Regions from separate parts of the Polaromonas aquatica genome, predicted to be linked through region 1. Evidence: predicted binding sites of a transcription regulator. Region 1 holds the regulator's gene; each other region holds the start of a gene.
The links. Region 1 encodes FNR, which switches genes on or off when oxygen is low (the NO sensors DNR and NnrR bind a similar motif). Its sites were predicted from a motif close to TTGATNNNNATCAA; they were not measured.
Positions count from the first base shown of each region.

Region 2: the regulator FNR is predicted to act here: its motif matches at 2,774-2,787, upstream of ACFQND_RS15550 (MBL fold metallo-hydrolase RNA specificity domain-containing protein).
Region 3: the regulator FNR is predicted to act here: its motif matches at 2,737-2,750, upstream of ACFQND_RS06940 (ornithine carbamoyltransferase).
Region 4: the regulator FNR is predicted to act here: its motif matches at 2,360-2,373, upstream of ACFQND_RS06910 (universal stress protein).

Region 1 covers NZ_JBHSRS010000013.1:15,800-21,125, forward strand. Annotated here, with positions in the region: gene ccoP (cytochrome-c oxidase, cbb3-type subunit III) at 1-808, shown strand, start outside; gene ccoG (cytochrome c oxidase accessory protein CcoG) at 880-2,307, shown strand; gene ACFQND_RS04220 (FixH family protein) at 2,343-2,636, shown strand; gene ACFQND_RS04225 (hypothetical protein) at 2,623-2,883, shown strand; gene fnr (fumarate/nitrate reduction transcriptional regulator Fnr) at 2,877-3,596, opposite strand; gene hemN (oxygen-independent coproporphyrinogen III oxidase) at 3,791-5,173, shown strand; gene ACFQND_RS04240 (sulfite exporter TauE/SafE family protein) at 5,173-5,326, shown strand, end outside.
Region 2 covers NZ_JBHSRS010000079.1:81,700-87,025, forward strand. Annotated here, with positions in the region: gene metK (methionine adenosyltransferase) at 1-439, shown strand, start outside; gene ACFQND_RS15545 (universal stress protein) at 571-1,050, opposite strand; gene ACFQND_RS15550 (MBL fold metallo-hydrolase RNA specificity domain-containing protein) at 1,139-2,497, opposite strand; gene ACFQND_RS15555 (co-chaperone GroES) at 3,074-3,364, shown strand; gene groL (chaperonin GroEL) at 3,413-5,071, shown strand.
Region 3 covers NZ_JBHSRS010000015.1:121,077-126,402, forward strand. Annotated here, with positions in the region: gene ACFQND_RS06925 (hypothetical protein) at 1-111, opposite strand, end outside; gene ACFQND_RS06930 (universal stress protein) at 608-1,429, shown strand; gene ACFQND_RS06935 (exopolysaccharide biosynthesis protein) at 1,480-2,076, shown strand; gene ACFQND_RS06940 (ornithine carbamoyltransferase) at 2,189-2,701, opposite strand; gene ACFQND_RS06945 (Crp/Fnr family transcriptional regulator) at 2,985-3,701, shown strand; gene ACFQND_RS06950 (ATP-binding protein) at 3,732-5,326, opposite strand, start outside.
Region 4 covers NZ_JBHSRS010000015.1:115,358-120,683, reverse strand. Annotated here, with positions in the region: partial or broken gene ACFQND_RS06920 (zinc-dependent alcohol dehydrogenase) at 1-911, shown strand, start outside; gene ACFQND_RS06915 (universal stress protein) at 1,137-1,601, shown strand; gene ACFQND_RS06910 (universal stress protein) at 1,738-2,193, opposite strand; gene ACFQND_RS06905 (dienelactone hydrolase family protein) at 2,563-3,249, shown strand; gene ACFQND_RS06900 (phosphoribosyltransferase) at 3,246-3,926, shown strand; gene ACFQND_RS06895 (erythromycin esterase family protein) at 4,156-5,235, shown strand.

The DNA of each region.
Region 1 (5,326 bases):
CGGCCACGTGTGGGACGGGGACTTGCGGGAATTGAACAACCCCCTGCCGCGCTGGTGGATGTGGCTGTTCATCCTGACCGTGGTGTTTGCGCTGGGCTACCTCGCCATCTTTCCGGGCCTGGGCAGCTTCAAGGGCTTGCTGAACTGGTCGGCGGACAGCGAACACAGCCAGGATGTCACGCAGTTTCGCGCGGAGGTTGCACCCCTGTATGCCGGGTTTTCCGCCCAGCCTGTCGAGGCGCTGGTAAAAGATGCACGCGCCCTGGCGGTGGGAGAGCGCCTGTTCATGAACAATTGTGCGCAGTGCCATGGCTCGGACGCCCGGGGCAGCAAGTCCTATCCCAACCTGACCAACGCAAATACGGCTTGGCTTGGCGAACGCAGCGCCGCACACATCGTGCAGACAGTGACCAATGGCCGCACCGGCGTGATGCCGCCCATGGCAGAGGCCGTAGGCGGGGAGGCCCAGATGAGCGAGTTGGCCAACTATGTTCTGTCGCTGTCCGGCAGTCCCCACAACGAAATCAAGGCATTCAGCGGCAAGGCCAGGTTTTCGGCCTGTGCTGCATGCCATGGTATCGACGGCAAGGGCAACAAGACCCTGGGCGCACCAAATCTGACGGATGACTACTGGCTACACGGCTGGGGGGAGGCCGCCATTGTCAACATGATCAAAAACGGCAAAACCAATGTCATGCCGGCTCAGGCGCCCAAGCTGACGGCTGACCAGATCCATGTGGTGGCGGCCTATGTGCTGAGCCTTTCCGGCAGCAGTTTCCCTGCACCTGCGGCCACCCCTAAACCCTGAAAATACAGCGTCGCGTGGCACCTCATTCAGACAGATTTTCCCCGGGACAGCCAGTCATTCCGATAGCGGCCGTGAGTAGCCGGGATGCGGCAGTCGCGGCAGATGACTCCTCCGGCATCGTGTCGCTGTACCAGTCAGAAAAGAAGATCTACGCAAAAGGCGTTTCGGGCTGGTTTAACCAATGGCGCTGGGCCATGGTCTGGGCCACGCAACTGGTGTTTTACGGCTTGCCCTGGCTGACTATCAACGATCGGCAGGCCATGCTGTTTGATCTGGGGGCGCGCCGGTTTTATATCTTCAACCTGGTGCTTTACCCGCAGGACCTGATTTACCTGACAGGCCTGCTGGTTATCAGCGCGCTGTCGCTCTTCCTGTTCACGGCGGTGGCGGGCCGGCTTTGGTGTGGCTACGCCTGCCCACAAACGGTTTATACCGAAATTTTCATGTGGGTGGAGCGCAGGATTGAAGGTGACAGGATAGCCCGGATGCGCCTGGATAAGGGCCCCTGGAGTATTGCCAAAATTTTCCGCAAGACTGCCAAGCATGCGGTCTGGATAACGATTGGCTTGTGGACGGGCTTTACGTTTGTCGGTTATTTCACGCCGATTCGCGAGCTGCTGGGCGCGGTTGGAAGCTGGGCTCTGGGGCCGTGGGAATTGTTCTGGGTGCTTTTCTACGGCTTTGCGACTTATGGCAATGCCGGCTGGATGCGCGAGCAGGTGTGCAAATACATGTGCCCTTATGCCCGCTTCCAGAGCGCGATGTTTGACCGCGACACGCTGATCGTTACCTACGACGGCGCGCGGGGCGAGCACCGGGGCTCACGTCGGCGCAGCGAAGCACTGGCCCAGTACCGCGCCAAAGGTCTGGGAGACTGCATTGACTGCGGCCTGTGCGTGCAGGTTTGCCCCACGGGCATAGACATTCGTGATGGCCTGCAATATGAATGCATCAGCTGCTCGGCCTGCATCGACGTGTGCGACAGTGTCATGGAAAAAATGAACTACCCGCGCGGGCTGATCCGCTACAGCACACAGAACGGCATGGACCAGAAACTGTCCCGTTCCGCGATGTTTCGCCGGGTGCGGCGGCCCCGGGTTCTTGTGTACACGGCGGTGCTGGTGGCCATCGGTACGGGGATGCTGTGGGCCTTGCTGGTTCGGCCTTCGTTCAAGGTGGACGTGGTGCGCGACCGTGGCGCGATGGCCCGCCAGGTGGGCCAGGGTCAGATTGAAAATGTTTACGGCCTGCAGATCATGAATGCAACCGAGCATGATCAGCAGTATGTGCTCAAGGTGGAGGGGATGGCGGGAGCCCGGATTGTGTCCGACGCGCAGGTGGTGGTCGACGCCGCCGGTGCGCGCTGGGTTCCGGTGCGGGTGCAGGTGCCGCCCGATGCCGTGGCTGCGGGCTCTCATCCCATTACCTTTGTGATTTCGAAGCAGGGCGCTTCGCAGGATGAAGTCGTCGAAAAATCGGTTTTCCTGGTACCGCGTTAAGGTGTTTTCCTAATATCCTTGTGGAGGACTTTTTCATGAACCCCGCCAGTAGAGACAGTGCAAACATGCTGCATTCGCCTGAAGTCCGCCCATGGTGGAAAGAGCCCTATGTCTGGATGGTGATTGCCGGGCCGCTGTCGGCGGTGCTGGCCTGTATCGTCACTGCGTTCTACATCATGCAGGGGCCGGACGCCGTTGTATCAGAGGACTCTTACCGTGAGGGGCTTGAGATCAGCCGGGAGGTGAATGCGGCAAAACCGCTGATGCAGCCGGCCCAGACGGGCCGCAACCACAGCGCAACCGGGGGAAAAAGCAATGAAAAACCATGACCAGCCTGAAGCCCAGGGTCTCAAACGCTGGGGACTCATCATCTGGCCGGCCTTTTTGGCGGCCTGCCTGCTTGAAGTGCTGGTTTTTTCGATGATTGACCCTGGCGAGATTCATTGGCCAGGCCTTGAGCTGCAGGCAAGCCGCAAGGGCGTTTATACGGTGGCTTTTTTTATGTTTTGGTTTATCGCTGTGATCAGCAATGGCCTGGTGTTATGGCTTGCCGAGCCTGACGCCATCAATCAATGACACTGGGGCACATTGACAATGCGCTTTAGCGCATCGGCGTCCAGGATGTGGATGTTGCGCTGCTTTACCGCAATCACGCCATCATCGGCAAATTTTGAAAACGTGCGGCTCACGGTTTCGAGTTTCATGCCCAGGTAGCTGCCGATTTCCTCGCGTGTCATGCGCAACACCAGTTCGGATTTCGAAAAACCACGTGCCTGCAGGCGCTGCACCAGGTTGAGCAGGAAGGCGGCCAGCCGCTCTTCGGCCCGCATGCTCCCGAGCAGCAGCATCACGCCGTGGTCCCGCACGATTTCCCGGCTCATGATCTTGTGCACGTGGTGCTGGAGGGCATTGACCTCCCTTGAGATTTCCTCAATGCGGTCGAAGGGCATCACGCACACCTCGGCGTCTTCAAGCGCCACGGCATCGCAGGTGTGCTGCTCGTTGACGATGCCATCCAGGCCGATGATTTCACCGGCCATCTGAAAGCCGGTGACCTGGTCCCGTCCGTCTTCAGTCGTGATGCCGGTTTTGAAGAAGCCGCTGCGAATGGCATACAGCGAGGTGAATTTTTCCCCCGTGTGGAAAAGTGCCGCGCCGCGCTTGACGGTCCGCCGGGTTGCCACCAGTTCGTCAACACGGATCAGCTCCTGGGTGTTTAGGCCAACAGGCATGCACAGTTCGCGCAGATTACAACTCGAACAGGCTACTTTGATGGTTTCTTTGAGCATTTGGGGGCAGTGTGAACAGTCCGGTTGGTGTTTAGGTCGTTTTTCCGTGAAAGAGGCGGCATCCGTCGCGAACGCAACGAATCCATGATGTAGATCAGATTATGCCGATGTGGGACTGCGGAGGGTTTGATACAGGTCAAGGCGAGGGCTGATATTTGGCGGCACAGTGTGCATTCTTCCAAGGAAATCAGTTCATGAGTGTTGTTTCGCCCGACCTGCTGCGCAGATTTGACCTGAACGGGCCGCGTTATACCTCCTATCCGACAGCGGACCGCTTTGTCGAGGCCTTTGCTGCGGATGACTATGCACAGGCGCTGTCGCAACGCCATGGCGGCGCCGCAGCCATGGCGTTGCCGCTGTCCCTGTACGTCCACATTCCGTTTTGCGAGTCCCTGTGTTACTACTGCGCATGCAACAAGATCATCACCAGGCATCACGGCAAGGCCGATGAATACCTGCGTTACCTGGGCCGCGAAATCGATTTGCAAGTGGCCCATGCAGGTATTGGTCAGGTCGTGAGCCAGCTGCATCTGGGTGGAGGCACGCCGACTTTCCTGAACGACATGCAGCTCAGGGCATTGATGGCCCTGTTGCGCCGCAGTTTTTCATTTACCCCGGGTGGTGAGTATTCGATTGAAATTGATCCGCGAACCGTCGATGAGGCCCGGCTTGCAGTGCTGGCCGAACTGGGGTTCAACCGGCTGAGCTTTGGCGTGCAGGATTTTGATCCGGCCGTACAGCGGGCAGTGCACCGTGTCCAGCCAGCGGAGCAGGTGTTCGGCCTGGTTGACGCTGCCCGTTCGAAAGGTTTTGAGTCCATCAATGTTGACCTGATTTATGGCCTGCCCATGCAGACGCCGGAATCATTTGACCGGACACTTGAGCAAGTGACGGCATTGCGGCCTGACCGGGTTGCGCTTTATGCCTATGCGCACCTGCCGGAACGTTTCAAGCCGCAGCGCCGCATTGCAACGGCTGAATTGCCCGATGCCTCCGCCAAGATGGCCATGTTTTCCCGTTCACTGGCGGCGTTTGACGCTGCCGGCTATGTTTATGTGGGCATGGATCATTTCGCCTTGCCCGGCGATGCGCTGGCTGTTGCCAAACGGCAGGGCCGCTTGCACCGAAATTTCCAGGGCTACAGTACCCAGCCCGACTGCGACCTGATTGCGCTGGGCGTTTCCGCCATAGGCCGCGTTGGTGCCACCTACAGCCAGAATGCCAAGACGCTGGAAGAGTATTACGACCATCTCGATCAGGGGCGCCTGCCGGTTGTTCGCGGCCTGGCCCTGTCGCGCGATGATCTGCTCAGGCGCGCCGTCATCATGGCATTGATGTGCCAGGGGCAACTGCAGTTTGAGTCCATTGAGCTGGCTTACCTGGTTGATTTCCGGAGTTACTTTGCGGCAGAGATGGAGGCGCTCGCAGCGCTTGCCGATCAGGGACTGGTTCGTTTGAGTGATTCCGGTATCGAGGTAAGTGCCCAGGGCTGGTTTTTTGTGCGCGCTGTCGCCATGGTGTTTGACCGCTATTTGCAGGCTGACCGCAACCGCGCCAGGTTTTCGAAAATCATTTGATGTCTGCGACCCTTCTAGCCACGGCCTTGCTGATGGGGCTTGCCGGAGGGCCTCACTGCGTGGTGATGTGCGGTGCGGCTTGCGCGGGTATGGGACGTGCTGGCGGTGGGGCCAGCACACTGGCCATCTGGGGTTTTCAGGCGGGCAGGGTTG
Region 2 (5,326 bases), on a different contig from region 1:
CGGCCTGACCGGCCGCAAGATCATTGTGGACACCTACGGCGGTGCCTGCCCGCACGGCGGCGGCGCCTTCAGCGGCAAGGACCCCAGCAAGGTGGACCGCTCGGCCGCCTATGCAGCACGTTACGTAGCCAAAAACATCGTCGCAGCCGGCCTGGCCAAGCAGTGCCAGATCCAGGTGGCCTACGCCATCGGCGTGGCGCACCCCATGAACGTGACGGTCTACACCGAAGGCACGGGCGTGATCTCCGACGAGAAACTCTCGGCGCTGGTGCAGGAACACTTTGACCTGCGTCCAAAGGGCATCATCCAGATGCTGGACCTGCTGCGCCCGATCTACGAGAAGACTGCCGCCTACGGCCACTTTGGCCGCGACGAGCCGGAATTCTCATGGGAAAAAACCGACAAGGCAGCCGCGCTGCGTGCAGCAGCAGGCCTCTGAGATAGCACACGCCACCCAGGACAAAGCCACCTGCGGGTGGCTTTTTCTTGTGTTGATGTATTTGTCTGGTGCGACAGACCCCGCTCACACCACCCTTCATGGTGAGCAACCCTGGCCAGACACCCATCAGCCTAGGCAGCGCTTTTGCTGCCGGCTTCGGCTTCTTCAGTGCCGCGCACCAGCAGTACCGGCACGGGTGCAACACGCAAAATCTGTTCCGCGTCGCTGCCCAGGAAAACCCGGCGAACACCTCGCCGTCCATGCGTGCCAATGACAATCAGGTCGGCGGGCCAGCCAAGGGCCTGTGAAACAACCAGGTCGCTCAAGCGGCCCACGCCATCATCGATCAGCACCGTTTCCGCCTGCACGCCTTTTGAGGCGGCGAGGGTCTGCCCCTCTTTTAATATCGTTTGCCCGCCCTCCCGCAACAGCGGCAGCAGATCGGTAATGAACACAGCGGGTGACTCAAAGCCACCCACATAGGCAAAGGGGTCCACAAAATGGAGCAGCCTCAACTGCGCGCCCATGACCGCAGCCAGCTTGATGGCCTCGCCCAGGCCAAGGCGGGAGGTGGGACTTCCGTCGATGGGAACCAGGATTTTTTTATACATGATCAAGTCCTTTTCAATAAACAATCGAAACACAGCCTTTCAACAAGCGCATGCTGGCCGGCAAAACCGGAGGGCAGGCCGGCACAACCTACTCCAGGGCGACCGACTCAAGATAGTCGGGCAGGTGGCAAGCCCAGCCGAGCTCACGCTCAATCCGCTGTCGCATGGCATCGGCTGCGTCAGGCTCGCCATGCGTGATGAAGGTCCGCAGGGGCGGTTTGGCAAAGGCTTTCAGCCACTGGATGATCTCGGCCGCGTCGGCATGGGCAGAAAAGCTTGTCAACGCATCGATGTGCGCAAGCACAGGCACTTCGGTGCCGTGGATACGGATGGTCCTGGCCCCCGCCAGCATCGCGGCACCCCGCGTGCCACCCGCCTGGTACCCGGCAAACAAAACGGTATTTCGTTCATGCGGCAGGAAGGCCTTGAGGTGATGCACGACCCGCCCGCCCGTGGCCATGCCGCTGGCGGCAATGATCACCATTGGACCCTTTTTCCGGTTCAGCGACTCGGACTCCTCCGGGCTGTTCACGATATGCGCAGCGCTGCACATGGCTTCGCACTGCTCAGGCGTCAGGCGATGCTGGCTGCGATATTTCCGGTAAATTTCAGTCGCATTGGCGGCCATAGGACTGTTCAGGTATATCGGCAAGTGTGCAATCGCCCCCCTGGACTTGAGCAGGTACAGGCAATAAAGAAGGCTCTGCGCCCGCCCCACGGCAAATGCCGGAATGATCACGGCGCCGCCGCGCGCGGCCGTACGGTTGATCACCTCGGCAAGCTTGTCCATCGGATCGCCTTGTTCATGCAGGCGGTTTCCGTAAGTCGACTCGACAACAAGGTAGTCAGCTCCCGGCACTTTTTCAGGGGCGGCCAGAACCAGATCCTCCGGCCGGCCAATATCACCCGAAAACAGTATGGAGCGCTGCTCGCTGCGGATATGCACAAACGCCGAGCCCAGCATGTGCCCCGAAGGAATGAAGACGGCCTCCAGGCCCGGCGACAGGTGCCAGCTGGTGTGGAAATCAACCGACGCGAACCGCCCCAGGCATTTTTCCGCATCTGCACGTGTGTACAGGGGCAATGCCGGCTGGTGTTTTGAAAAGCCGTGGCGATTGGCGTAGTTGGCCTCTTCCTCCTGGAGATAACCGCTGTCAGGCAACAGAATCCCGCAAAGGGCGCGCGTTGCCTCGGTGCAAAAGACCTTCCCGGCAAATCCCTGCTTCACCAGCAGCGGAATGTAGCCACTATGGTCAATATGGGCATGGGTAAGTACCACCGCGTCAATCTCGCTGGCCGGCACCGGCAATGACGCCCAGTTACGCAGGCGCAGTTGCTTGTAACCCTGAAACAGCCCGCAATCAATGAGGATCTTGACACCCTTGTGTTGCAGAAGGTACTTGGACCCTGTCACGGTTCCAGTTGCCCCCAGAAATTGAAGGTTCATGGAGTTTGCATCCTGAGTCATATCGGTTCCAAGCCGTCATGTCTGTGCCAGGCATAGTACCGAACCAGGCTCCAAATGCCCAGGCACGCGTCCGATGGCCGATCACCCGAAGCCGCAGCAGCCATTTCACAGCCATCCACCACAAGAAAAATTTTTCTGCACATAAAGGTCACTGTCCCCCATTGGTGGCGCCTCACGCCCATGTGACGATCCTGCCCATCCAGGGGCCTGGCGTCCCAAGAGATAAAAATCTTAGGCGACTGATGAAAACCCAGCTTGATCCAGCGCAAGCTTTGGCCCGGCAGATCCGGAAAGCCCGGGGTCGGCCAAGAAACCGGACTGCCGATAAAAGCGCCCTGAACGCCCGGAATCCCCATCAGAATTGATTTGGCGCAAACAGATTTACCCTTCTGCGAGCCTGCCACCCTTGAAAAGGGGCTCAAATGCCCCTATGATTAGCACTCGACGGCCATGAGTGCTAACAAACGCACCCAAGCCGCAGATTGACAAGTGCCAGCCCTCTTTAGTTGGCATTTTTGTTTTCTTAAAACCATTGTTTAAAAACAAGGAGCTCTCATGAAACTTCGTCCTTTGCACGACCGCGTGATCGTCAAACGCGTGGAAAACGAAACCAAAACCGCTTCCGGCATCGTTATTCCTGACAGCGCTGCTGAAAAGCCTGATCAAGGCGAGATCCTGGCCGTTGGCCCAGGCAAGAAAAACGACAAGGGTGAAGTTCAGCCTGTTGGCGTGAAAGTCGGCGACCGCGTTTTGTTCGGCAAATACAGCGGCCAGACCGTCAAGGTCGATGGCGATGAATTGCTGGTCATGAAAGAAGAAGACCTCTTCGCAGTGGTCGAGAAGTAATTTCTCAGCTCTTTCAATCCCTAATTAACTGAATCTGGAGAATTAAACATGGCAGCAAAAGACGTCATTTTCGGCGGCGAAGCCCGCGCACGCATGGTCGAGGGTGTGAACATCCTGGCCAACGCAGTCAAGGTTACCCTGGGCCCCAAAGGCCGTAACGTGGTGCTCGAGCGCTCTTTCGGCGCCCCCACCGTGACCAAGGACGGTGTGTCCGTCGCCAAGGAAATCGAACTGAAAGACAAGCTGCAGAACATGGGCGCGCAGATGGTCAAGGAAGTTGCGTCCAAGACCTCCGATATCGCTGGTGACGGCACCACGACCGCTACCGTTCTGGCTCAAGCCATTGTTCGCGAAGGCATGAAGTATGTCGCCGCCGGCATGAACCCTATGGACCTGAAGCGCGGTATCGACAAGGCTGTTTCGGCCCTGGTCGACGAACTGAAAAAAGCTTCCAAAGCCACCACCACTTCCAAGGAAATCGCCCAGGTAGGCTCGATTTCCGCCAACTCTGACGAAACCATCGGCAAGATCATTGCTGATGCCATGGACAAAGTCGGCAAGGAAGGCGTCATCACCGTTGAAGACGGCAAATCCCTCGAATCCGAACTCGACGTCGTTGAAGGCATGCAGTTTGACCGCGGCTACCTGTCGCCTTACTTCATCAACAACCCAGAGAAGCAGTCGGCGATCCTGGACAACCCGTTTGTCCTGCTCTACGACAAGAAAATCAGCAACATCCGTGACCTGCTGCCTACGCTGGAACAAGTCGCAAAAGCTGGCCGTCCATTGCTGATCATCGCTGAAGAAGTTGATGGCGAAGCCCTGGCAACGCTGGTGGTCAACACCCTGCGCGGCATCCTGAAAGTGGTGGCCGTCAAGGCTCCAGGCTTCGGCGATCGCCGCAAAGCCATGCTGGAAGACATCGCCACCCTGACCGGCGGCAAGGTCATCGCTGAAGAAGTCGGCATGTCGCTTGAAAAAGCAACGCTGGCTGACCTCGGTTCTGCCAAGCGCATCGAAGTGGGCAAGGAAAACACCATCATCATCGACGGTGCAGGTGCTGCTGCCGACATCGAGGCACGCGTCAAGCAAGTGCGCGTGCAGATCGAAGAAGCGACCAGCGACTACGACCGTGAAAAACTGCAAGAGCGCGTGGCCAAGCTGGCCGGCGGTGTTGCCGTGATCAAGGTTGGCGCTGCCACCGAAGTCGAAATGAAAGAGAAGAAAGCCCGCGTTGAAGATGCACTGCACGCTACCCGCGCTGCCGTGGAAGAAGGCATCGTGGCTGGCGGCGGCGTGGCTCTGCTGCGCGCCAAGCAAACTGCCGGCGTCATCAAGGGTGACAACGCTGACCAGGAAGCCGGCATCAAGCTGGTCCTGCGCGCCATCGAAGCTCCCCTGCGCGAAATCGTTTACAACGCAGGCGGCGAAGCCTCTGTGGTGGTGAACGCCGTGCTGGCCGGCAAGGGCAACTTTGGCTTCAATGCAGCCAACGACACCTACGGCGACATGATCGAAATGGGTATCCTGGACCCAACGAAAGTGACCCGCACTGCACTGCAAAACGCAGCCTCCGTCGCATCCCTGATGCTGACGACCGAAGCCATGATTGCTGAAGCTCCAAAAGACGAAGCAGCTGGCGGCATGCCTGGCGGCATGGGCGGCGACATGGGCGGCATGGGTGGTATGGGCGGCATGGGCATGTAATTGCCTGCTGTCCAGTTCGCACCCGGCTTGTAGCAATACAGGTGAGGTGCGAGTCACTGACAAAAAAACCCGCAGGGCGCAAGCCCTGCGGGTTTTTTAATGTGCGATTCAGGCAGTATTCGAAGCCGGTCACCGCATCGAATTACCAAAGCTGCTTCGAGCCAGGACTGTTTGAATGTGGACCTGACCCTGGTTCAAGCGGGAAAACATCCGTCCCGAAAGCCCGCAACGCCAAAATGCCGCAGCCTCCACTGG
Region 3 (5,326 bases), on a different contig from region 1:
GAAGGCCGGTTTGCCTTCTCCGCTGCGAAAGAGGCTGCCGTCTGACAAGGCGAGCGAGAAGGGCGTGCGGACACGTTCACCCGGTGCATCTACCAGGGGTTGTAGATTCATCTTGGGCTGACTTGTTCGTTTACAACATCGTCAGTCCTGGCCAGGCGAGCCATGCTTTCTCCGGCGCGCCACCGCAATTCAGCCCTGAAAATTCCGTCTGGCTTGCCTTGACCCCGACTGATCCCGGCATTCTCCCCAGCGGCACTTACGCCATGGTGCACTAACTGTTCTGGTTTCGCCCGCATCATGCCGATATGCTCAATGCCTGTGCTTTCGCGTATTGATGCGCCCGCGTTACCAAGCACCACGGCTAGCGGAAAAAAAGATGACTGCGAATCGAAGCTTCATGGTGGTATGCGGCATTTTTCTTCCTTGCCAGCGGCCTGATAGGTACAAGGCTAGAGGTATATCGATGGTGGTCGCTTGCGCAAGATCAAATAACTGCGCTGTCTCTGTGCGCCCAATCGACATCGTCGGCGATTGATGCAGCGCAAAGCTGGAAGGTCCGCACAGGCGTAAGGTCATCCATACCATTTCCATGCCTTAAGGACTTTTTATGCAGACGCCAAAGTCAATATTGCTACATCTCGACGGTTCTGTACGCGCTGCAGAGCGCGTCAAGGCCGCCTGTTGGCTCGCTGATGACTTCGACGCACAAGTCATCTGCATGTCTTGCACGATGTCTGCGCTGATGCGTTACCCCTTTGCTCTGGAGGGCGCTGCTCAAGCCATATCGATCATGCAGGAACTGGACAAGGAATGCCGTGACAAGGCGTTTGCAACCTTTGTGGCTGCTGGCGCCGGGTCACCGCGCCTCACATGGGCCGAGCCTTTGGCCGACGCACCCTGGGGCTTCGTTCGCCGTGCGCTGTATGCTGATTTGATGATTCTGGGTCAGCGCGACCCGGATGATCCGGCTGCCGGCGAGCTGCCGGCCGACTTCTTGCCGAGTTTGCTCGTCGATAGCGGGCGGCCTGCGCTGATACTGCCCTATGCCGGAGCGATCGCGCCCATCGGGCGTACGGTGCTGGTCGCATGGAAGGAGACGCGAGAAGCGGCCCGCGCAGTGTCGGCAGCATTGCCCTGGTTGCGAAATGCAAACCATGTACATGTCGTTTGCTACGGTGAGTCGGCTCGTGAGTCCCTTCATGCGCTGCACGGCTACCTCGAAGTGCAGGGCATATCCGCAACGCTGCATCCGGGCGGCCCAGAGCAGGGTGATGCCGGCAGCAATCTGCTGTCGATGGCCGCGGACCTGGGGTCGGATCTTCTTGTCATGGGTTGCTATGGCCATAGCCGGGCGCGCGAATGGGTTTGGGGCGGCGCGACGCACACCATCTTGCAATCCATGACGCTACCGGTGCTGATGTCGCACTGAGCGCAGTCCTTCCGTACAGCATGCGTTGAAGGTAAAAACCTCCTTTACCAGTGATTGAGCTGGACTCCCTGGTTCAACTGGCTTTGGACCATTCCAAGCGGCGCATCACGATTGCAGATATGGTCCACGCCTTGGGCGATGGTAGCCTGAAGATGCTGATTCTCTTTTTTGCCTTGCCCAACAGCGTTCCTACTCTTCCTGGCACGTCAACAATCCTTTGTTTGCCCCTGCTATTCCTGACCATGCAGATGGCTCTATGTCAGTCGCCCTGGATGCCAGCCTGGCTGGCCAGACAATCTCTATCAAGAAAGGATTTCGCCACGCTTGTCTTGCGTCTGAAGACGCTGTCGACACGAATCGACAGGATCTGCATCCCACGACTGGGAAGGTATGTGGGCTGCGGTGCCATACGGGTGGCAGGTTTTCTGGGTATATTGCTTTCCGCGGTGCTGGTATTGCCTTTGCCGTTGGTGAATGTACCTTGCGGCATCGCATTGGTGCTGCTTTCACTCGGTAACTTATATAAGGATGGCCTTTTTTCGATACTGGGTTTCATCACTGGATTCGCCTCGCTTGGACTGGCAGCAGGTGTCGTGATTTTCTCCTGGCGTATCGGTCACCAGATTCTGTTGTCCTGGCGTTTCTAGGCATCAGAAGGAGCCAGACCTGGGTCTTATTTATCCGCATGGGGGAGCAGTTCCATATAGCCAAGCCACCATATCGGGATCCATCGCCAGGCGTCTATACAAGGCATGGTTTTTACAACTCCATGTCCATTGCATGCAACAGGACAGCCTGCAGCACAAAGCGCCGTTTGTCGGCTTCCGGGTTGTCGTCTCCGAGACAGGCTGCGATTCCGGCCGTTGGGTGCATTGGCGATGAAAGACCGTCGAAGACAGGTACATCGGCCCCGTAGGCCAGTTGCCGAACGTAATCGGAAGGCAATCCAAGGCATTCCACCGCGTCGTATAGCCGGCCAAGCATGTATGCGATTTTCTGAACATCTTGCGGGACGGCAAGGTCAGACAGGTCCAGGTGTACGTGTGCGACTTGTGCCCCCAGTTCGGTGACCGCGAGCTGAAATAGTGCTTGTGGCGCGTCAGTCTCCGACGTATAAAGCAGCGCGAAATTCTGACCTCGTAGCAAAGGCGGCGCCAAACCGGTTAAGGCATAGCGCTGCAGTACGCGCGCATTGGAGAAGACCTTGCTCGTGTATTCAGGCGGCAGCCCCCGGAAACCGTCGCAGCCAATGTTGAGAAGTTGTGCATTCACGATGCGTCAGCTTAATAAGAGCAGCCGCAGTTCCCTTGACATGAATCAAATACGTGACCTGTCAAGCCACATCTGACACAAAGCATTGACACAGTGTTACCGAGTGATGCGCACCATTGTTATGGTCTTGCCCGGCGCCCCCTAGCATGGGCTTTGTCACTTCATATCACCCACACAGGAGTTTGAGATGCTTGTTTCTGTTGCTGCCATTCCCGCCCCGTTGAAGTCCTTCGCAACGGCTGCTTCTACCCGCGCAACCAGTGCCCCCCATGCAATGCCCTGCATGCCCAGGCAAAAGCCGGGTCAAAAAATCTCCGACATGATGGCCCGGTTAAGCGGGCAAGTTGCCCCGCAACGCCGGATGGTTCATGCAGGCGATGTGATCTACCAGGCCGGCGAGCGATTTGGCCATCTCTACATTCTGAACTCCGGGTTCTTCAAGATTGTGAATCTCTCCGCTGATGGGCGCGAGCAGGTTGTCAGCCTCAAATTTCGCGGCGACTGGCTTGGTTTCGATGGCATAGCTGATGGTCATTACGTCTGCGACGCAGTTGCGATGGAGACCGGCGAGGTCTGGGGGTTCCGCTACGATGAGCTGCTTTGCGCCTGCGCCGTCCAGCCCATGCTGCTGGCCGTATTGCATGAGGCAATGAGTCGCGAAATCGCCCATGACCGGGACTCGCTGATGTCCGTTTGTACACTGCCGGCCGACGCCCGTGTTGCCGAGTTTTTGCGTCACTGGGTGGAGTCGCTGACAGAGCGCGGCATGCGCACGGACGAGATCACGCTTTGCATGACGCGCGCAGAGATTGGCAATTACCTGGGCATGACTCTGGAATCGGTGAGTCGTGCGCTTACCAGGCTGGCGCGCGACAAGATCATCGCCTTCGCCCGGAAAGGACGTCGCGAAGTGCGGATTCCCGACGCTGATGCCTTGTCGGCATTTGTTCAACGCTGCATCGCGCCAGTGCCCACATCAAAGCCATTACTGGTACATTGAATATCGCCTTGGCAGATGTTTTATGAACACTCAGCCTCCGGTTTTACGCCTGATCCATATGCTCTCTATCGCCTGCGCAAGTTCGGCGCGATTAAAGGGCTTGAGCAACAGTTCCCAGGCCGAAGGTGTGTCGCGGGCGGAGTCCAGCAACTCAGAGGAGAAGCCCGACATCAGAAGAATGGCGATGCCAGGAAAACGGTGTTGAACATGAGCTGCGAGTTCAGTACCACGCATGCCCGGGCCTAACGCAATATCGGTAAGTAGCAAATCGAACGGTGCGCTGGACCCCAACGCGCTCAGGGCTCGCTCACAGTTCACCGCGGTGGTCACTTTGCAATCCAGCAGGCCGAGAAACGCCTGTGTAATCTTGCTGACCTCGGGATCGTCCTCCACCAGCAGCACCCTCAAGCCACGAGGCACAGCCTGTTGGCAGAACTCCCGGACATCCGGGTCAACCGATGCACCACTCTTCCACGTGCTCGGGAGGTAAAGTGTCACGGCTGTTCCGGCACCGGGTTCGCTGTCAATGGTCACCACGCCCTTTGACTGTTTTACGAATCCATACACGGTACTCAGGCCCAGACCCGTACCGCGCCCCATGTCTTTTGTCGTAAAGAACGGCTCAAAGGCGCGTTCCTTGACTTCGTTCGACATGCCTGTACCCGTATCGGTGACCCTGATGGCAACAAAACACTCGCCATGCGCATCCGGCTCGTCCAATTGTTGGCGAGCCCATGTGGGCAGCGTGTCATGAACCTCCGCGCTGAAGCTGAGCGTTCCGCCCTCAGGCATGGCATCGCGCGCATTGATGGCTATATTAAGTAGCGCCGATTCAAGTTGACCGGGGTCTACCTGTATCGCGGGGCAGCAGGGCGGTGTAACCACCTCGATGCGTATGCGTTGGTCGAGTGTACGCCGCAACATCTCGGCCATCGATAGCAGCAGGGTATCCACGTCCACTGCGGTGGGTTGCAGCACTTGCCGGCGCGCAAATGCGAGTAGCTTGCTCGTCAGCTCGGCAGCGCGCCGACTGGCGCGCGCCGCTGCGTTGACCATTTGGGCTGCAGTGCGGTCCTTTGCGATGGTGCCGAGCTCCTCCAGTACCTGCAAGTTGCCCTGGATGACGGTCAGCAGATTATTGAAATCATGCGCAATACCTCCAGTCAGTTTACCCACGCTCTCCAATCGCTGAGCATGGATGAGGGCTTCCTCTGTCTGTGCCCGCTGAAGGCTGGTTGAAAGCAGGCTGGCCAGGGAACCCAGAAAGCGCAGTTCCTCATCGCCGAAGCGCTTCGGGTCGCGTGATCGCACGGCAAGGGTTCCAATGACGCGCCCGCGATCAAGCAGCGGCACCGCCATCGCGCTGACGAGGCCTGCGTCAAGGTAGGCCTTGGGTACGGTGAAGCGGCGCTCGGTGCGGTAATCCGTGATGATGACCGGCTGACCTTGGCGCAGGAGGAAGCCGGGGGATGTGCTGGGGTTGCTGGAGATGTAGGCACCGACCTCCTCGCCCCGTACCAGACCTGCTCCGCTGGCGACACGAAATTCCGCCCGATTTGGCTCGAGTAGCAACACCATGGCAGTCTCTACCTGGAGTGCTGCCGCGGCAATCACGGGCGCCTGGT
Region 4 (5,326 bases), on a different contig from region 1:
CCACACCGACCTGCATGCCACCGAGGGCGACTGGCCGGTCAAGCCCGCTCTCCCCTTCATTCCTGGCCATGAAGGTGTCGGGCATGTTGCCGCCGTAGGCGCGGGTGTCAAATACGTCAAGGAAGGTGACCGTGTCGGCGTGCCCTGGCTGCATACGGCCTGCGGTTACTGTGAACACTGCCTCACTGGATGGGAAACACTGTGCGACGCACAACAGATGATCGGCTACACCGTCAACGGCGCCTATGCCGAGTATGTGCTGGCCGATCCAGGCTACGTCGGGCATCTGCCGGCCAACATCGGATTCACCGACATCGCCCCCAGTCCTGTGTGCAGACGTGACGGTCTACAAGGGGCTTAAGGTTCTGGACTGCAAACCCGGCGACTGGGTGGCAATCTCCGGAATCGGCGGGCTTGGGCATTTCGCCGTGCAGTACGCCAAGGCCATGGGTTTTCATGTCGTCGCCGTGGATATCGACGACAACAAGCTATAACTGGCGACCAGTCTGGGCGCCGACATGGTCATCAACGCAGTCCGGCAAGATCCGGCCAAGGAACTGCAACACACGTTGCGAGGTGCTCACGGCGTACTGGTGACAGCCGTCTCGCGCTCTGCCTTCTCGCAAGCGCTGGGCATGTTGCACAAACGCGGCACCATGTCGCTGGTAGGCCTGCCGCCAGGCGACTTCGCGATGCCGATCTTCGATGTGGTACTGAATGCGAAGACGGTACGCGGCTCAATCGTGGGCACGAGAAAAGACCTGCAGGAGGCGCTCGAGTTCGCTGGCGAAGGCAGGATTCGTACGGTACGCAGCGAAGACAGGCTGGACAACATCAATGCAGTTTTCGATCGAATTCGTCATGGTGACATCGAGGGGCGCGTTGTCATGCGAATCGCAGAAGACGCATGAACCAATTCAAGTGACATCTTGTGTCCTCAATCGGAATATCCAGACGTATTCATAGATGTGCTTGATCACCCGGCGTTGATTTTTTCAGGACTGAACACAAAAAGCAGCCCAAAAATTCACGACGCCGTCCATTTCAGCGCACCCATGGCTTGATACACCTCAACACGGCACCGTTTGGAACGGGCAATACTGTCAGCAGTGCAAGTTCAAACCGGAGTACCGATCATGTTCAAACGAATTCTGATTCCTGTGGATGGCAGCCAAACCTCGACCAAGGCGCTTGTCGCCGGTTTGCAGATGGCACGCGAAACCGGCGCCAGCGTGCGCCTGCTACATGCGGTAAATGAAATGGCCTATCTGGGCGGAATAGATCCTTATGGATACTACCCCGCCGACCTTGTCGGCATGATGCGTGAAGGTGGAGCCAAGATTTTGGCCGATGCCATGGCCGTAAGCCAATCGGCCGGCGTGGCGGCAAGCCAGGTGCTGTGCGACGATCCTGGTAAGCGTCTGGGCGAGGCAGTGGCCGAGGCAGCCAAGCTCTGGAATGCCGACCTGGTTGTTGTCGGCTCTCATGGCCGGCGGGGCATTGGGCGTGTGCTGTTGGGCAGCGGCGCAGAGCAGATATTGAGACTGGCACCTGTACCGGTTCTGGTCATCCGCGGTACGGCTTCAGACGATAGCGACTAGGGAATAAGCGAAGGTCTCCGTCCAGGTTCCACAGAACGGCATCATTTCACCCGTTACTGCGGCAATACGCAGTGTTGTTGCAAGAGGGAATTCCTTCACGGCGTATAGTGCTTCAGCCACATCAAGAGGACAGTTTTCATGATGTCGGGGTCTCCATTCGTACAAGCAATACCGGCACCGGACTGGAACGCACGACCAACTCAGCGTCGCTACCCATGGCCAAGCGGCTAAACCCGCGGCGACCGTGTGTGCCCATAACGATCAACCCACAACCGGCCTTGACCGCCTCATCGTTGATTACCTCGGCTATGCGTTTGTTCGTGGCTTCACGCAACAGTGTCTCGGCTGGCACGCCTGCCTTGGCCGCCGCGCCCTTCGCCTTGCCCAGCAGGTCCTCGCCATACTGACGAGAGCGCTCCAACATCTCCTGGTAGTTCACGACCGCGGACATTTCCACAAGCATCGCGAAATCGTTTACCACGTGCAGCAGATACAAGCTTGTTTTTTGGCCCGTCGCCAGCTTGATTGCTTCGTGCAGCCCCCGCTCTGCAGCAGGGCTGCCATCCAGTGGAACCAGAATTTTTTGATACATGATGGCATCTCCGGAGCCGGTCAAAAATAACGTCCGCAACCGACCCAACCTGCGGACATGCAGATTCTCCTGTCCATGCGGCCAGACGCATTTGAGAAATCGCAAACCAGCTTCACATACCTATCCTGCCAGCAACAACATAGCCGGGGTCTTGATTCAGATTTCCTTGATCCAGATCAGGCAGGAAATTCCGGCACTCGCTAACCTGAGTGGCTTGTCATTCAAGGAAGGCAGAAAAGGCAACTCCAGCTCGAGTCCCCATGTTCTGCAACGACTGGGAGGGAAACAAGCCCGCCCTGTACCAGACGCTGGAAATGCTGCGCGGGCGCGCCCAGCGGTAGGATTTCTCTGAAAGAGAGGAAATGCGGCATGAGCAATTCAGCTTACGAAGCTCCAGCGATAGAGTTGCGCATCCCCTCGCGGGATGCCGTGCTCTATGGCGACTTGTTGCTGCCCCCCACATTTGAAGCACTGGTGCTTTTTGCCCACGGAAGCGGCAGTGGGCGGCACAGCGCCCGCAACCGCCAGGTTGCCAGGCGTCTTCAGCATGCAAGTATCGCCACCCTGCTCCTTGACTTGCTGACAGCCGGGGAGGAACAAGCCGACCTGCAGACTGGTGAATACCGTTTCGATATCGAACGGTTAACTTTACGGCTGCAGGACGCCACGCTGTGGGCGGCAAGCCAGGCGCAGTTGCAGCATGCTGCGATGGGCTACTTTGGCGCCAGCACGGGAAGTGCGGCAGCCCTGATAGCGGCGGCGCGCCTGGGGAACGGCATATTGGCCGTTGTGTCGCGCGGTGGGCGGCCGGACCTTGCGGGAAACGCCGTGCTTGACGCCATCACCGCGCCTACCTTGCTGATTGTCGGTGGCGCCGATCACGGCGTGGTTGAAATCAACGAAGAAGCGCACCGGCGCCTGCGCTGCAAAAAAAGCCTGGCCATCGTACCCGGTGCCACCCACCTCTTCGGCGAAGCAGGCGCACTGGATCAGGTCGCGGAGTTGGCCGCAGCATGGTTCAGCACATACCTGACCAGATTGAAGCACGCGCCATGACCACCAGTCATGCCCCTTTTCGTGATCGCCATCACGCAGGCCGCGTACTCGCGGAACAGCTCGAAAGTCATCGCAATAAGGCGGGCCTATTGGTGCTGGCCCTGCCACGCGGCGGCGTGGCCGTAGGCTTTGAAGTTGCGCGAGCGCTCCGGGCTCCAATGGACATTTTTGTGGTGCGCAAACTCGGCCTCCCGGGAAATGAGGAATACGCTATAGGCGCCATAGCCAGTGGCGGCGTGTGCGTCATGAATTCACTGGCCAATGAGGTCATGGGGCCGGAAGCACTGAGCAAGGTGATTGCACGAGAACGCGCCGAGCTCGAGCGACGCGAGCTGCTCTATCGAAGAAAGCGCCCAGCGGTACCTGTGCGCGGGCGCCACGTGATTGTGGTGGACGACGGGCTGGCTACGGGCTCCACCATGCGCGCCGCAGTGCAGGCCATACGCAAACAACACCCGGCTTACCTGACGGTTGCCGCACCTGTCGGTGCACAGGACACCACCGAGAGCCTGCGCGACGTGGCGGACGAGGTGGTCTGCGTGGTGGCGCTCTCGCCCTTTCGTGCCGTGAGCCTGTGGTACCAGGATTTCCCTCAGGCAAGCGACGACGAGGTGTGCTCGCTGCTGGAAGAGGCACACCGCCAGCGTGAACTGGACCCGCCCCCGGCGGTCCTGTAATGACTGGCTTATCTTCAACCCATGACAACGCGACAGCCTCCCTGGTGGAGCGCCTGCGCATGCATCTGAAACCGCTGACGGGCGGTGCAGGCCAATACGATGGCCTGCTGCAACTGATAGGCAACGCGCGTTTCGTTCTGCTGGGCGAAGCCTCGCACAGTACGCACGAGTTCTACGTCGAACGCGCCGAGATCACCAAACGCTTGACGCTTGGCGAGTCAACCGCTACGTGCGCGGCCAGTCGCAGGACCGGAACGCAAGTGCAGCACTGTCGGGCTTCAAGCGCTTTCCTGCCTGGATGTGGCGCAACACCGTGGTGCGGGATTTTGTTGAATGGCTGCATGAGCACAACCGCGGCTTGCCGGGTTCACAGCAAGTTGGCTTGTACGGTATTGACCTGTATAGCCTGTTTGCGTCCATTGAAGCTGTGCTGGCTTACCTGGATGTCGCCGATCCTCAGGCCGCCGCCCAGGCGCGGTCGCGCTATGCCTGCTTCGATCACTACGACAGGGACAGCCAGGCTTATGGTTACGCCTCCAGCTATGGCCTTAGGCCTAGCTGCGAGGACGAGGTAATACAGCAACTGCGCGAAATGAACTGCCGTCTCGCCGAGACCACGCCCCTACCAGGTATGGAAAGCGACGAGGCGTTCTTTGCCCAACAGAACGCCAGGCTGGTATGCAACGCAGAAGAGTACTACCGCACCATGTTCCATGGCCATATTTTGTCATGGAACCTGCGCGACAGCCATATGGTCGAGACACTGCAGGCCCTGGAACGCCACATGAAGGGCCACGGCATTTCGCCGCGTATTGCGGTATGGGCCCACAACTCGCACCTGGGCGACGCAGCCGCCACGGAGATGGGCGCACGAGGCGAATGGAGTGTAGGTCAGCTGGCACGCCAACATTGGGGTTCAGACACTGTGCTACTTGGCTTTTCAAGCTACCGCGGCAGCGTGACGGCGGCTACGCAATGGGATGCATCGGCACAACGCAGACGGGTGCGAGACGGCCTGCCCGGTAGCTATGAAGCGCTCTTTCACGAAACAGGGCTGCCCCGATTCTGGCTTTGGCTGCGCGGCAACGCCGCTCTGCGCGAGTGGCTTGCAGAACCGCGCCTGCAGCGCGCGATCGGTGTGATCTACCAGCCCCAGACGGAACGACAAAGCCACTATTTTCATACACACCTGGCGGACCAGTTCGACGCCGTGATCCACATCGACGAAACGCGCGCGCTGGAGCCCCTCGAAAGGGACGCCGGCTGGATCCATGGAGAGGTACCTGAAACCTTTCCATCTGGTCTGTGAGATAGATGATTGCTTGATCTGTATCAATCCCGGCGGTAACCACCGGGATTAAGGTCGAGAGGAGATTTGAGGTCATTGTGCGGGAGCACAC